Regions from separate parts of the Clostridium paraputrificum AGR2156 genome, predicted to be linked through region 3. Evidence: riboswitches for the same ligand, from Rfam matches in the RefSeq annotation. Region 3 holds a riboswitch; each other region holds the start of a gene.
What was found. A riboswitch is a leader RNA that binds a small molecule or an ion and turns the genes downstream of it on or off. The one in region 3 is predicted to bind lysine.

Region 1 (5,465 bases), on a different contig from region 3:
TAAAAGATGGAGATTTGATTCTATTTGATTTAGGAGCGCAATATAATTATTATAACGGTGATATTTCAAGGACATTCCCTGTAAATGGAAGGTTTAGTAACAGGCAAAAAGAAGTTTATAATGCAGTGTTAAGAGTTAACGAGAAAGTTATTAATGAAATAAGACCAGGGGTGAGGTTCCTTGATTTAAATAAAAAAGCAAAAGAATGGATTGCAGAAGAATGCATTAATTTAGGTTTAATAAAGGATAGAGAAGATGTTTCTAATTATTATTGGCATAGTATAGGCCATAGTCTAGGATTAGATACCCATGATATTGAAGGAAATAATAGAGATGTTATTTTACAAGAAGGAATGGTTTGGACTGTTGAACCTGGAATTTATATAGAAGAAGAAGGTATTGGAATAAGAATAGAAGATGATGTGGTGGTTACATCACAAGGTGTTGAAGTTTTAACAAAGGATATGATTAAGACTGTAGAAGAAATTGAGGAATTTATGAATAAATATAGTATATAATTTGGTACTTAAGGGTAAATATAATTTATGGTTAATTAAGAATAAGTTGGAGATGGTTTTATGGTAAGTGATGCAAAGAATATCTTTTTGGCTGGAGTTGGTGCTGCTGCATTAACATATGAAAAGGCAACAGAGGTAATTTCTCAGTTAGTTGAAAGAGGAAAATTAACTTTAGAGGAAGGAAGAGAATTGTCAGAAGAGTTAAAAAGAGATGTAAAAAATACAGCTAACGATGCAAAGGAATCTATGTTAGAAAAGGTGAATAATATAAAGCCATTAACTAAAGAAGAGCTAAATGATATTTTAGAAGAAAAGAATTACGCTACAAAGGCTGATGTATTAGAATTAAAAAGAATTATAGAAAGATTAGAAGAAAAAATTAATTAGAAATTTTAAATCCCTTGCTTAAAGATGGTTAAGTAAGGGATTTTATCTAGGGAGTTGAGTTTTTATATGAAATCTAGAGACAGGTTTCAAGAGATTATAAGAGTTTTTATTTCATATGGTTTTGGGTATTTAATTGATAGTAAATTTAATAATAGCAAAAAGTCTCCTATCAATTTGAGAATGGCATTAGAAGAATTAGGACCTACATTTATAAAGATTGGTCAAATATTAAGTACACGTCCAGATTTATTACCAGAGGAATATATAAATGAATTAATAAAGTTACAAGACTCAGCACCAGAAGAAAGTTTTGAGAATATTAAAAGTGTATTTGAAGAATCTATTAATAAAAAAATATATGATTGTTTTTTATACTTTAGTAAGAAGCCAACTGCATCAGCTTCAATAGCTCAGGTTCACGAAGCTATATTAAATGATGGAAGAGCAGTTATTGTAAAAATTCAAAGACCGAATATATATAATACTATGAAAACTGATATAGATATAATTAAAAAAATAATAAAGTTATCTAAGGGAAGAATTGATATTGATATAGTTGATCCTCTTGCTGTTATAGAAGAATTAGAATCAACTACAGAAAAGGAATTAGACTTTATAGATGAAAGTAAGAGCATAGTTAAGTTTAGAGAAAATAATGAAAATATTTCACCTATATATGCGCCAGATGTTATATCTAGTTTATGTAGTGAAAAGGTATTAACTTTAGAATATATAAATGGATTTAAGATAAATGATATGAAAATGATAGAAAAAAAAGGATATAGCAATAAAGATATTGCAAAAAAGTTAGCATTATCATATTGTAAGCAGATATTTGATGATGGTTTTTTTCATGGAGATCCTCATCCTGGAAACTTATTGATATCAAATGGAAGGATATGTTTTATTGATTTTGGTATAACAGGAGAACTAGATGAGGGACTAAAAAACTGGTTAAACAAAGCCATGATAGCAGTAGCTACAGGAGATAAGAATAAAATAGTAGATTTTATTTTAGCTATTGGAATAAAGAGAGGAAAAGTAAATAAAGGAAACTTATATGAAGACGTATCTTATTTATTTACAACATATTTAAATACATCTCTTAAAAATATAAAAATAGCTGTATTATTGGAAGAAATGTTTTCTATAGTTAAGAATAATAACATACAATTTCCTAAGGAGCTTGCAATACTTTTTAGAGGCTTAGTGATTTTAGAAGGGGTAATTGCAGAGGTTGATCCGCAATTAGATATAATATCAGTAATAACATCCTTTGTTAAAGGAAAAAATAAGATGCTTTTGATTAAAGATATAAATGAAGAAGAGTTAGTATTATCTGCATATTCTTTTTTTAGAGATGCTTCTAGAATTCCTAGCAAAGCTGTTGAGGCATTAAGCAGTATATCGGATGGTAGAGCTAAGATTAATTTTAATATTACAGATTTAGAAAATTCAGTAGATCATATAAGTAATATGGTGAACAGATTAGTTGGAGCATTACTTATTTCATCATTAATAATAGCGTCATCATTGATAATAAGTAATAATGTAGGGCCCATATATAAAGGAATATCTTTAATGGGCATAGCTGGATACATTATATCCGCTATATTTGCTATATTTTTATTAATAGCAGTGGTTAGAGATGGAGGCTTTAGAAGTAAGAAAAAGAAACGGAAAAGTTAATAATTACTAAAGACTATTAAAAAAATCTTGCAAGTGGATAAGAAATTATGTATAATTAATCTAAATTATTACAAGTGAATAAGAGAAGAGGTAGAGGCGCGATACTTAATAGTACTGTTGTGGACGTAAGCAGGATGAAGCAATAGGAAAGGAATTATCGCCGAAGTATAGAATTAAAGCTTTAATATTCTAATGCTGGGCTTATGCAGAATATGTATAAGACTGTCACAAATGTTTTTGTGGTGAGCTATCATTCAGGATTTTTAATGTGTATATTTTAAGCCTTGAGTGTTATCTCAAGGCTTTTCCTATTTTTACCTCTAAATCTTTTCACAATTAAAATTTAGGGGGAATTATTATGAAAAACAGAACTAGAAGTTTAGTATTGTTCATATCTACATTTATGCTAATTTTATTATCATCAACTGTAGTATTTGCAGCAGAGGTTGAACCTGCTGTAGTAAATTCAGAAAGATTTGGAGTATTAACACTTATACCACCATTAGTAGCTATAATATTAGCGTTTATAACTAAAAATGTTGTAATATCATTGTTTATAGGAACACTTTCGGGATGTTTCATGGTGCAGCTTGCAGGATATAATTTATTTGGAGCCTTTGTACAAGCATTCCTAGATTTTGTACAAAGAGCATTAAATTCACTTGCAGATCCATGGAACGCAGGTATTGTATTACAAGTATTAGTTATTGGAGGAGTTATTAATTTAATTTCTAAAATGGGTGGAGCTAGAGCTGTAGCTGAAGCGCTTGCTAAAAGAGCAAAGACACCAAGAAGTACACAAATTGTTACTTGGTTATTAGGGTTATTTGTTTTCTTTGATGATTATGCAAATGCATTAATTGTTGGACCAATAATGAAGCCAGTAGCAGATAAGATGAAAGTATCAAGAGAAAAGTTATCTTTTATAATAGATGCAACAGCTGCACCTATTGCGGGTCTTGCAATAATATCAACATGGATAGGCCTTGAAGTTGGGCTAATAGGAGATGCATTTGCTGGAATAGGGCAAAATGTAGATTCATTTGGAGTATTCTTACAAACTATTCCATATAGGTTTTATAACATTTTAATACTTGCATTTGTAGTTTTCTCAGCTGTACTTTTAAGAGATTTTGGACCAATGAGAAAGGCTGAAATAAAAGCAAGAAGAGGAGAGCAAGAATTAAAGGATATTGCAATAGATGAAGATACTGCTGAAGAATTTGAAGCTAAGAGTGGAATTAAATTAAGCATATGGAATGCTATAATTCCAATAGGAACATTAATAGTAGCAGCTCTAGCAAGTTTTTATTATAGTGGGTATACTGCAATTATGGCAGGAGAAGATATAGCATTAAAGGCTGTATTAACAGAATCTCCATTTTCATTTACAGCAATACAACAAACATTCAGTAATGCAGATGCTTCTATAGCATTATTCCAAGCAGCATTATTTGCAAGTATCGTAGCACTAATTTTAGGTGTTTGTAAGAAAATATTTACTATATCAGAAGGTATAGAAATCTGGATAGATGGAATGAAGGGATTAATTATAACAGGAGTTATATTAATACTTGCTTGGTCTTTAAGTTCAGTAATTAAAGAATTAGGTACAGCACAATATCTAGTAACATTATTATCAGATTCATTACCACAATTCTTGTTACCAAGTGTAATATTTATATTTGGAGCTGTAATTTCATTTGCAACAGGAACTGCTTATGGAACAATGGGAATATTAATGCCACTTGCTATTCCTCTAGCACATGCAATTTCACCAGATATGACTTATATTATCATGAGTACAAGTGCTGTATTAACAGGAGCAATATTTGGGGATCATTGTTCACCTATATCAGATACAACAATAATGTCATCTATGGGAGCTGGTTGCGATCATATTGCTCACGTTAAGACTCAAATGTGGTATGCACTATTTGTAGCAGTACTTACAATATTATTTGGTTATATTCCAGTTGGATTAGGGTTACCGATATATATTGTATTACCATTATCTATTATAGGGCTTGGTCTATTAGTGTATTTTATAGGAAAACCTATTGATGAGGTTGAAGCATAAGTAAAATATAAAAATAAATAAATATATAAACATAATAATAAATAAATATAACAATAAATAAAAGAGCGATATTAAGATAATGCTTACCTTAGTATCGCTCTAATTTTATTGACTATTTTATTGTTCCACCATGAAAATCTAATTTAAATATCGGAGAACCTTTATAAGATATAAATTCTTCGCCTTTAAAAGAATCAACTTCTCCCTTCCAAAGACATTGATATTCAAAGTCAGATTTTCTAAAACTCTTTGGTCCTCTATAAGGAGCATCTTCAGAAACTCTAGATAAAGCTTCTGATAAAAAGTCTGAAAAACCACTTGGAATATCATTAGTTAATAATTTTCCAGCATAATTCATTCCCCAATAAGACTTTTCATCTTTCCAAATAACTTCTTGACCAATAAACCTCTGTTTGCCTATGTGGCTATCTAGGTAGTAATAATCGTATTTTTTAAAAGTAAAATCATCTGAGTTTGGTTTAGAAGATTGAACCTTTTTATTTCGACCATTATAAGAATTTTTTTTTGCTTCTACCAAGAATGCTTTAAATAATGATAAATCACTCATCCCAATACCCCCTAAAAATAAATCCTCTTTTTTCGACTGTTATTTTTATTATATATAAGAAGATATTTACAATCAAGAATATTCTGAAAACTATTTGTTAATCTTTATTTTTCTCTACAGGAGGATTTATATATTTATTTATAAATATTGCTATTATTATTCCAATAGAAGTATCAATACTTCTACCTATGGCATAAGAATATGAGGCTGGTCCATCGTAATT
Region 2 (5,465 bases), on a different contig from region 3:
GTAATTCTAATATTTGAAGATCTAATTCATCTAATTGGAGATTAGGATTTAATGCCATATTGCCACCTCATTTTAATTCATATATTACTAATTTCTATTTTATCAAAAAATGTATGAATTTCAAAGGAAAAATTATAAAAAAGCAAAAAATGCTAATTAAAATTAAAATTTTATCAAGATATTATCAAAAAATAAATATTTTAGTAAGGAGATATAAGAATTATTATATATAATAATTCTACTTGAAAAACTGTTCATTTTACTCTAATATTATTAGTATAGTTAAAGTTAAGGAGGATGTGACGGATGGTAAACTTTTTAATATCAGCATTATATTTAGTTATCATGTTTGCTGTACTATTAGGGATTATAATGCTATGTAAGAAATGGGTATTTACAAAGATTAGAATAAATAAATTTATACCACTTGCTGTAGCAATTATAGGTTTTGCTATACAGTTATTTGTTAGACCAGAAGGAATGGTAATACAAATGATAGTTATGGCTGTAACAGTTATTTCTTTTTTCTGGTTTATGGATATTCAGCAAACTGGAGGACCAAAGAAGTCTAATGAGAAGAAAATAGTAATAAAACCAAAGTCTAAACCAAATAGGTTAAAAAATCAAAAAAATGATTAAAATATAAAATCCCTAAAATTAGGGATTTTTTTGTTTTTAAGGAAGTTATAAAATCAAGTGAAACAAATATTCACTTAACTTGTTTATTTTTCAATAAAGATTGGGGAACTTATGGCAAGCCTATTGTCTTGTTGCCAAATTCTAATTAAATACCAACTTTCCCCTTCAATATATTTATGATCATACAAATATTTTATAGAATTAAGGTTAATATTTTCAATTTTTTTAACTATAGTACTTTTATTTGTAACTATTTCAATAGATTTTATTTTGTTATTTTTATCTTCAGCAAATATCATAAATCGTAATGTGTCATCCTTAAGAATAATTTCAGTTCCCATCATAGAATCGTTTATAGTGAAATACATTTCAAGAGTTCTTGATTCTGTAGAAAAAGTTCTTCTTTCCCTAAATGCATCTATAAGTTCATCTTTTTTTAGTTCATAAGCTAATATTCCTGTAAGGTTATCACTATCACCAAAATTAAGTCTATGGTTATCCTGGCTATTTATAGCCCCAAGCTTCCAACCTTTATCAAGAAGAGAATAGTAATATTTATCGTGACGAATATACTTATTAGGGTAAGATCCATTTCCAACTTCCATAGAGGTTATAATTTTATTTAAAACCTCATTATAAGCTAAGGAAGTAATGTTTCTATGTGGATGATTAATAGTAACAATAGCTTCGGGGTTATTTAGCATCCATAGAATTAGTAAGTTTATGTCCTTAATTATCCCCTTAAAGTATGTGTTAGAATTAATTATATTAAAATCACCATATAGAGAAGTTTTTGTCTCAAAACCAACCATTGGTAAGAATGAATCATTTTTTTTTGCAAATCTTTCTGCCATTGCATTAGTTACATTCCATTTTGATATTTCTTTATTATTCCAATATAAATCTTTGCCTAAATAGGAGTTGTGATCAGTTATTATCATGAAATCTATTTGGGTGTTTTTACCGTATTCATAGGCATCATTAGGGGTGCCACGACCAGTAGAAAAAGCCGTATGACAATGTGGAATTCCATAAAAGCATTTTAATATTTTATTCTTTTTTTTACTTTTTCCCAAACCCGTTCCCTCTTAAAAAATGTTTACTATAATATATATAGTGCTTAAAGGTATGAAATGATGACAATAATCAATAGTAATGATAAAATAAGTAGAATACAAAAGGAAAAGGTAGGAGATTTATCTATGATTTATATTGGAGAAGATAATACTTTAAAAGTAGATAGAAAAGTTGAATTTGGTTTTTATTTAACTGATGGTAACGGGAATGATATTCTATTGCCAAATAATTTGATATTAAATGAAGAAATAGAAGTAGGAGAAGAAGTAGAAGTATTTGTATATAGAGATTCTAAGGATAGGCCAATTGCAACTATGAAAAAGCCATTGATAAAGGTAGGAGAAGTTGCATATTTAGAAATAGTTGGTCAAAGTTCATTTGGAGCTTTTGCAAATATGGGCTTAGATAGAGATATATTTATACCAATTAAAGAACAAAAGTTTAAATTGGTAACAGGCAAGAAGTACTTGTTATATGCATATCTAGATAAAACTAATAGATTAGCAGCAACTACATATGTTGATCCTTACATAGAAAAAGGTGAAGGCTTTAAAGTTGGCGATGAAGTAGAAGTTATAGCATATGGAAAAGGTGGAGAAAAGACAATAAGGGTAGCTATTGATGGTAAATATGAAGCTATAATCTTAGGAAATGAACATTTTACAGATATATATCCAGGGGATAAGTTTAAAGGTAGAATTAAAAGAATATATGAAGATGGTATAATTGGTATAACTAATAGAAAGAAGAGACTTGATGAAAGGGAAATGTTAAAGGAATCTATAGTAAGCTATTTACTTGAAAATGATGGATATATGCCTTTTAATGATAAGAGCGCTCCTGAATTAATAAAAGAAACCTTCCATACATCTAAAAACTATTTTAAGATGGCACTTGGCGGTTTAATGAAAGAAGGAAGAATAGAGCAAAATAGCGAAGGGACAAAATTAATTAAATAGATTCAATTATTAGAGAAATCTTAATTAGATTTCTCTTTTTTGTTTTAATTATGTCATGGAGACATGATTAATTTGGAAATGTAAATTTGTAGCTGTTGACAAAATATACTATTAGAGTTATTATTTAAGAAATTGAATAAGTAATAGAGGTAGAGGCGCTAGTTATTAAGAGTAATCTATAGGAGTGGGCACACTATGATAATAGATGAAAGGAATACTAGCCGAAGGAGATAGAGGCAAAGCTATTTTCTGGGTATGCAAATAATATTTGTATAACTGTCACGTAAGTGGAGGGCTACACAGATTTAAATATCTATATGTATAATCTATTAGTATAAATACTCTACCCATCATTTTTAATGATGGGTATTATTTTTTTAATAGATTTGCCCTTACCTTAATAAATAGGGGGTAAGAAATATGAAAGTAAAAGGACTTTGGGTGCCAGTTGTGACACCATTTGAAAATGATGAATTAGATATGGTATCTTATGAAAAGTTGGTAAATCATTATATCAATGAAGGGGTACATGGCTTAATGCCATTAGGTACAACTGGTGAAACACCAACTCTTTCAGAAAAGGAATATGAAGAGATAGTATCTAAAACAATGGAAGTGGTAAATGGAAGAGTACCTGTAATAATTGGACTAGGTGGAAATTGTACAAGAAGTGTAGTTGATAAATTGAAGGTGGTTGAAAAGCATAAAGTACAAGGAATACTATCTGTAAGTCCATATTATAATAGACCAGATCAAAGAGGAATATATGAACACTTCAAAAAAATATCTGAAAGTACAGATTTAGATATTGTATTATATAATATTCCATATAGGACTGGAAGAAATATGGAAAATGAAACGATCCTAAGATTATCAGAAGAGAAAAATATAGTTGGGGTAAAAGATGCATCTGGAGATTTTAATAAAACTATAGAGCTTTTGTTAAATAAGCCAGATGAATTTAGCGTATTATCAGGAGAAGATAATTTATTTTATAGTTCATTATTACTAGGTGGAGATGGTGGAGTAACAGCATCAGCACATTTGAAAACTAAAGAGTTTATAAAAGTATATGATTATATACAAAATAATGATGCGAAAGCAGCTCTAGAAATATGGAAGGAGATTTCTCCTATGATTCCTTTACTGTTTAAAGAGCCTAATCCAACACCTATAAAATATATGTTAAAGAAAATAGGATTAATTAATTCTGATGAAGTTAGACTACCATTGGTACCAATATCGGAAGAGCTAAAAAATGAATTGGATAGCAATATTGTGTTACAGTAAGGATTTTAAAGGATATATTAGTAGAGTTGTTTAAATAAAGAAAAATCCAGAAAAACACTATTGGAATTTTAAGGAATACTTGAATATAATGTGAATAAATAAAAATTAAAGTCAGTGAAAAGAGAGAGTAGGTATAGGAAATTAGTTTCAGAGAGCTTGGGGTGGTGTGATCCAAGTGCTGTAGCCTTTATTGAATGGGTCTTTGAGATGACACTTGGAATTTATAGTACAGGTGTACGGGAAGTCCGCCGTTAAAAGGACAGGGTATCGATTAAGTTCCGTACCTGGTAAAGATTGTGTGTAACGTAGGTGGCATAGCGAAATAAGGTATTTCGTCCTAAGGGATGAAGTATCTTTTGTTTTTATAAACACTTTTGTTATACAAAAAATGGGTGGCACCACGAGTCACTTCGTCCCATTATAGGATGAAGTGACTTTTTTTATTCTTTAGGAAATTATATGTGCCTAGTCTGTTGTTAATATGAGTTTCCGAAATCCAGAGTGCACTGAAAAAAACTATATAATTAGACAATCTGTTCATAACTTAAGTATTTAAGTGATATGTAAATTTATTTATAAAAAGGGGGAGTAAACATGATTAATATTTCAAAAGAACAATTTGAGGAAAATATTAAATCTAAAAAAGTATTTTCTATTATAAGTGAATTTAGAGGGGATGAAATTACTCCAATAACACTATTTAAAGCTTTAGATGGAGAAAGAAAGTTTATTTTAGAAAGTGGATGTAAAGAAAATAGGTTTGGAAGATATTCTTATTTAGGCGATAGCCCTTATAAAGAGGTCATTGGAGAAACTTTACAAGATATATTAACAATAAAAAAGGAAACACAAATTGATTTTGATAATAAAAGCAATAAGTTTTCGTTTAAAGGTGGAGCTATAGGGTATATGGGATATGACACTATAGCGTTATATGAGAAAAAATTAAAACTTAATAACTATGATGAATTGGATATACCTACAATAAGGTTTAATTTTTATAAAAGATATATTTGTTATGATCATTTTACTCACAAGGTATATGTAGTTGATAATGTATTTCCAAATAATAAGTGCCAGTATGAGGAAGTTATAGGTGGTCAAAGGGAGTATTTTAATAAATTAATAAATAAACCGATTAAATATGATAAGGAGTTAGAAAAGAAAGTTATAAAAATAAAACTTGGTACAACAAAAGAAGAATATATGAAAAAGGTAGATAGGGCAAAAGATTATATAAAAAAAGGTGATATTTTTCAGGTTGTTCCATCTCAAAGAATGTATTGCAAAACGGAAAAACCACCTCTTGAGATATATAGAAGTCTAAGAGAAGGAAATCCATCTCCGTACATGTTTTTTCTAGATTATTATAGCTATCAAGTAATTGGATCTTCTCCAGAAAGGTTGGTTGCTGTAAAAGGAAGAAAGGTCATGACTAATCCTATTGCAGGTACAAGAAAAAGAGGAAGAAGTAAACATGAAGATTTAAAGTTAGAAGAA
Region 3 (5,465 bases):
CAGTTGCTAATCCTGCTATTACAATAGGGAAAAATAATATTAACAAACCAACAATCATACAAATTTTTAGAATTATATTGATTAAAGAATTAGATGAGCTATTAGTGCTATTATTAGAGTATTTTTTATTGGAATCATCATTGTAATTAGTATATGTTTCGTTGTTAGCTTCTTTTTCTTCATAAGTATCTTCATATTCTGTATTAGTGGTGGAAACTTGAATATAGTTACTTCTATATTGATTTACTATAGTATAGGGGTCACCAAGCTCCTCTATTATTTCTTCTTCTGTTTTTCCATCAGATTGTGCATTGGAAAAGTGTTCCTTATAATCATATAAAATTTCTTGTAATTCATGAGCAGGAAAATCTATTAAACCTTCTTCAAGAATTTTAAAAAATTCCATTTTATTCATATTCTAAGCCTCCCAACAAAATATTGTTTACTGAGTTTTGAAAGTCTAACCATTCTCTTTCTAGCTCATTTTTTATTTTATATCCAGACTCTGTAAGTCGATAGTATTTTCTAGGTGGTCCTTCTTGAGATTCCTGTAAATATGTTGTGAAGTAGCCCTCGTTAGTTAACCTTCTAAGAATAGGATATATAGTTCCATCAGATATAGAAATATGCTTTGATATTTCGTTTACTAGTTCATAGCCATAGCAATCTTTTTTAGAAAGTACTGATAAGACGCATAGTTCTAAGATTCCTTTCTTTAACTGTATGTTCATTACCAAGCCTCCTATGTTATTTTATAACTATATTATATGATTTGGTATTATATAATACAAGATAGTGAATGATGTTTAATATAAAGTTAAGATTTCTTAATTTTTTATTAAAAAGTGGATGTGTATAACTATTATAAGTTATTAACAGTGAGAAGGCTGATAAATACAGGGGTTTGTTTATAGTGTGGATAAAGTGAATAAAAATGTGGATAACTTATTTTAATTGGGGATTAAGATTAGTATAAGTGTGGACACAATATATATGAATAAGAGATATTTCTACAACAATATAGAGAATATTGCATAAAAAATTATTATCAGTTAGAATTTGTTACATATAGATAGTAATTTTTGTTGATAACTATACACAAAATCCACAAAACTGTGGATTAAATCTGTGGATAATGTGGATAATGAGGTGGAAAAATGAAATATAATAAGAAAATTATAAAAGCAAGCTTTATAAAAAGACCAAATAGATTTAATGCATCTGTATTAATTGATGGGGAAGAAATTGTAGTTCATGTTCCTAATACAGGAAGATGCAGAGAAATATTGATTCCAGGATGTACAGTTTATCTAAGGGAGGAGTTAAATCCAAATAGAAAGACTAGGTATGATTTAATAGCTGCCCTTAAAGGAGATAAGTTAATAAGTATTGATTCACAAATTCCTAATAAGGTGGTAAAAGAAGCATTACAATTAGGAGTTGTGGAAAAGTTGAAAAAATATAATAATATATTAAGTGAGAAAACTTTTGGAGATAGTAGGTTTGATTTTAAATTATCTAATGATGATGGAGAAGAATATTATTTAGAAGTAAAGGGTGTAACTTTAGAAGAAGAAAGAAGATGCAGATTTCCTGATGCACCAACTGATAGGGGAAGAAAACACTTACTTGAGTTAATAGAAGTTAAGAAAAGTGGTAGAGGAGCTGGGGTATTGTTTTTAATACAAATAGAAGATGTAGTATCCTTTACTCCTAATGATGAAACAGATCCTAAGTTTGCAGAAGCTTTAAGATTAGCTAATGAAAATGGTGTGGATATTTTTGCTTATTCTTGCAGGGTTACAGAGGATAGTATAACTTTATTTAAGCCTTTAGATATTATATTGTGATAGAAAATTCTCTATGATATAGTTAATAGTATAATTGTATTTGGGGGTAAGCTATGAAATTTATTTATTGTCCTAAGTGTGGAGCTAAGTTAGAAGAAAAATATAGTTGGGATGAAGGTGGAGTACCCTATTGTGTAAAGGATGATTTGTTATTCTTTGATGTGCCTAAGCCTTGTATTATGGTGGCTGTAATTAAAGATGATGAAGTTTTATTATTAAAGCAAAGTTATATTTATAAGAATTCTAGAGTTCTTATTTCAGGGTATATAGGTATAGATGAAAAGGCAGAGGATACAGTCCATAGAGAAGTTTTTGAGGAAACTGGAATAAAAATTGATAATGTTAGATTCTTAGGGACTGAATATATAGAAGGTAAGGAATTATTGATGCTTACATTTATGGCCTTTTATAAGGATGGTTATATAATCAAATCTGATGAAGTTGAAGCTGTTTCTTGGGAAAAACTAAATAAGTCTTTAGAATTAATGAATGAAGATGTAATAGGAAAAAAAGTTATTAAAAAAGTATTAGATATTTTAAAAAGATAAGATCTTAGTTTAGCTAAGGTCTCTTTTTGGGTAAAGTAACATAAAAGTATTATTTTTATTTATAAAATTAATATATTTTTTATAAAAATATTTAATTAATATCTTATAATATATTTAGGGAAATAACATAATAATTAAAAGGGAGTGTAGGGAATGGAGAAAGAGAGCAAATTCCTTCCTGAAATTAAGGGGACTTTAAGAAATCATGTAGTAGAAGTTCCACCTGAAATCAGAAATTGCGGAGGAATAAAAATATTTGGCAAGAGAATTAAATCGTTATTATTTACTACTGATGTAGCAATTATAAGAAATACCAATGCAGATGCTATTATTGCAGTTTATCCATTTACCCCGCAACCTCTTATTACTGAAGCGCTAATAATGGCAGCCGATGTACCTGTATTTTGTGGAGTAGGAGGGGGAATAACTCAAGGGAAAAGAGTTGTAAATCTTGCTATGGATGCAGAGTTTAAAGGTGCAATGGGTGTAGTTGTAAATTCTCCTACATCAAATGAAGTGGTCAGGAAAGTAAGAGCAACTATAGATATACCTGTAGTTGTTACAATAGTATCAGAATATGAAAATATAGCTGAAAGAATTGAATCAGGAGCTACAATTTTAAATGTATCAGGAGGAAAGAATACTCCTAAGATAGTAAGAAAGATAAAAGAGCAGTTTCCAGAATTCCCTGTTATAGCTACAGGTGGTCCAACAAGGGAAAGTATTAAAGAGACAATATTAGCAGGAGCAAATGCTATAACATATACGCCACCAACTACAGCAGAGATAATGAGTGAATTGATGGATAAGTATAGAGAATTTTAGAAGAATGTGATAAAAAATATTGAATTAAGTGAAAAATATGGTATCATAAATTTAAACCTTGAGTAAAATAATATAGTAAGAATATGCCTAGGGTAGAGGTGCCAAAGCAAATAGTAGTTAATCAGAGTCGGCAGATGAAGAAGATTAATGAAAGGTGTTAGGCCGAAGAGATAGCATTTGCAGATGCTTTTTCTGGTTATATATAGAATATATATATAACTGTCACAAAGTGTGATGAGCTACAAGGTACATTGTCATAATGTATTTTAACAAGTTTAGATTTGTTTAGTAGTAGTCACAGAAGATTCTGTGACATTTTTTTTACTCTAAAAGGTTAATTTTAAAATTGGGGGCTTTATGTATGAAATTATTTGGAAGCATGGAAGTAAAGGATGAGGAGTTAATAATTGGGGGCATTAGGGCAAGTGATTTAGTAAAAGAATATGGAACGCCTTTATATGTAATGGACGAAAAGTTACTTAGAGATACCTGTAATGAGTATTATAAAAACTTTAAATGTGATGAAGATGGAAATAGAGTCGCTTTTGCAGGAAAAGCATTTTTAACAGTAGAAATGGCAAAGCTAATAAAAGAAGAGGGCTTATGTCTTGATGTAGTTTCTGGAGGGGAATTATATACTGCATATAAAGCAGGGATTCCTATGGAAAGAATATATTTTCATGGAAACAATAAGACCTTAGATGAGATAGAATTAGGTGTAAAATTAGGTGTAGGTAGATTTATTGTAGATAATTTATATGAGATGGAATATCTTGATAAGTTTGCTAAGGAGTATGGAAAGGTACAGGATATATATTTAAGAATTACTCCAGGTATAGAAGCTCATACCCATGATTATATAAAAACAGGTCAAATAGACTCTAAGTTTGGTTTTGCGCCAGTGGGAGATATTATAATGTCTGCTATTAAGAAAGCCATATCTCTAGGGAATATAAATTTATCAGGGCTTCATTGCCATATTGGTTCTCAAATATTTGAATTAGAACCTTTTGAAGATGCAGCAGAAGTAATGCTTAATTTAATAAAAAAGATAAAAAATGAAACTGGATATATTATAAATGAGTTAGATTTAGGTGGGGGATTTGGTATATACTATACAGAAGCAGATTCACCTAAAGCAACAAAAGAATATTGTAAAGCTATTTTAAATAAGGTTGATTATGTATGTAAAAATCTAAATATTAAGAAACCAATTTTGACTATAGAGCCAGGCCGTTCAATAGTTGGAAATGCAGGCCTGACTTTATACAAAGTTGGGGCAATTAAGGATATACCTAATGTAAGAAAGTATGTTTCAGTAGATGGAGGTATGGTTGATAATATTAGACCAGCTCTTTATGATGCTAAGTATGAATGTGGCATAGCCAATAAAATGAATGAAGATTGTATTGAAAAGGTAACTATAGCTGGAAAGTGTTGTGAATCAGGAGATATATTAATTAAGGATACAATGCTACCAGTTTGTGAAACTGGAGATATTCTTGCAATCATGTCAACAGGAGCTTATGGATATTCAATGTCTAATAATTATAATAAGATTCCAAAAGCTGCAGTAATAATGACAATGGAAGGTAATTCAAGAGTAGTAGCTAAGAGAGAAAGCTATGAAGACTTAATAAAAAATGAAATAAATTAGCTAATTATTAAAAGGTTATATTAAGTTTTATATAGCCTTTTTTTTATGTCGAAATATTGGGTATAATAACAATAATAAAATATTTATTTTTTATTAAATATATTGTAAAGAGGTTATAAAAAACATTCAATATGTTATACTTAAAATATGAATTTTGGGAAAGGAAGGATAAGATATAGACAGATGAAAGAAGTGTTTATAGTAGATAGAATAGAGGGTGACTATTTTGTAATAGAAACACCAGAAGAAGATATAATAAATGTAGAGAAGTATTTAGTAGAAAGTGGAGCTAAAGAGGGAGATTGTTTGGTAAAGAAAGATGGCCACTTCCGTATAGATATAGAAGAAACTAAAAAAAGAAAAGAAGAAATTTCAAACTTAATGAAGGGAATGTGGGCTGATTAATGAGTGATCAAAAGAGTAATTTTATAAAAGATTGGGTGTTACCAATTTTACTAGCATTTGTAATTGCTTTATTAATTAAGCAATTTTTAATATTTAAAGTTGAAATACCATCAGGTTCAATGATTCCTACTTTGAATGTTGATGATCAGTTATTTGTTAGTAGGATATACAACCTTGATA

Region 1: it holds a riboswitch for lysine, as region 3 does, so the genes downstream of both, G594_RS0110635 (Na+/H+ antiporter NhaC family protein) here and lysA (diaminopimelate decarboxylase) in region 3, are expected to answer to the same signal.
Region 2: it holds a riboswitch for lysine, as region 3 does, so the genes downstream of both, dapA (4-hydroxy-tetrahydrodipicolinate synthase) here and lysA (diaminopimelate decarboxylase) in region 3, are expected to answer to the same signal.

Annotation. Positions count from the first base shown of each region.
Region 1 covers NZ_AUJC01000009.1:91,163-96,627, reverse strand. The annotation lists gene G594_RS0110650 (aminopeptidase P family protein) at 1-518, shown strand, start outside; gene G594_RS0110645 (phasin family protein) at 579-905, shown strand; gene G594_RS0110640 (ABC1 kinase family protein) at 972-2,594, shown strand; lysine riboswitch at 2,678-2,852, shown strand; gene G594_RS0110635 (Na+/H+ antiporter NhaC family protein) at 2,953-4,674, shown strand; gene G594_RS0110630 (DUF5680 domain-containing protein) at 4,787-5,242, opposite strand; gene G594_RS0110625 (FUSC family protein) at 5,340-5,465, opposite strand, start outside.
Region 2 covers NZ_AUJC01000007.1:43,611-49,075, reverse strand. The annotation lists gene G594_RS0108165 (Lrp/AsnC ligand binding domain-containing protein) at 1-58, opposite strand, end outside; gene G594_RS0108160 (hypothetical protein) at 307-639, shown strand; gene G594_RS0108155 (CehA/McbA family metallohydrolase) at 723-1,715, opposite strand; gene G594_RS0108150 (CvfB family protein) at 1,842-2,675, shown strand; lysine riboswitch at 2,818-2,981, shown strand; gene dapA (4-hydroxy-tetrahydrodipicolinate synthase) at 3,096-3,965, shown strand; T-box leader at 4,071-4,386, shown strand; gene trpE (anthranilate synthase component I) at 4,560-5,465, shown strand, end outside.
Region 3 covers NZ_AUJC01000001.1:661,357-666,821, reverse strand. The annotation lists gene G594_RS19515 (DUF1700 domain-containing protein) at 1-415, opposite strand, end outside; gene G594_RS0103170 (PadR family transcriptional regulator) at 408-731, opposite strand; gene sfsA (DNA/RNA nuclease SfsA) at 1,158-1,850, shown strand; gene G594_RS0103160 (NAD(+) diphosphatase) at 1,904-2,398, shown strand; gene G594_RS0103155 (beta/alpha barrel domain-containing protein) at 2,552-3,223, shown strand; lysine riboswitch at 3,309-3,473, shown strand; gene lysA (diaminopimelate decarboxylase) at 3,585-4,880, shown strand; gene G594_RS0103145 (DUF3006 domain-containing protein) at 5,028-5,285, shown strand; gene lepB (signal peptidase I) at 5,285-5,465, shown strand, end outside.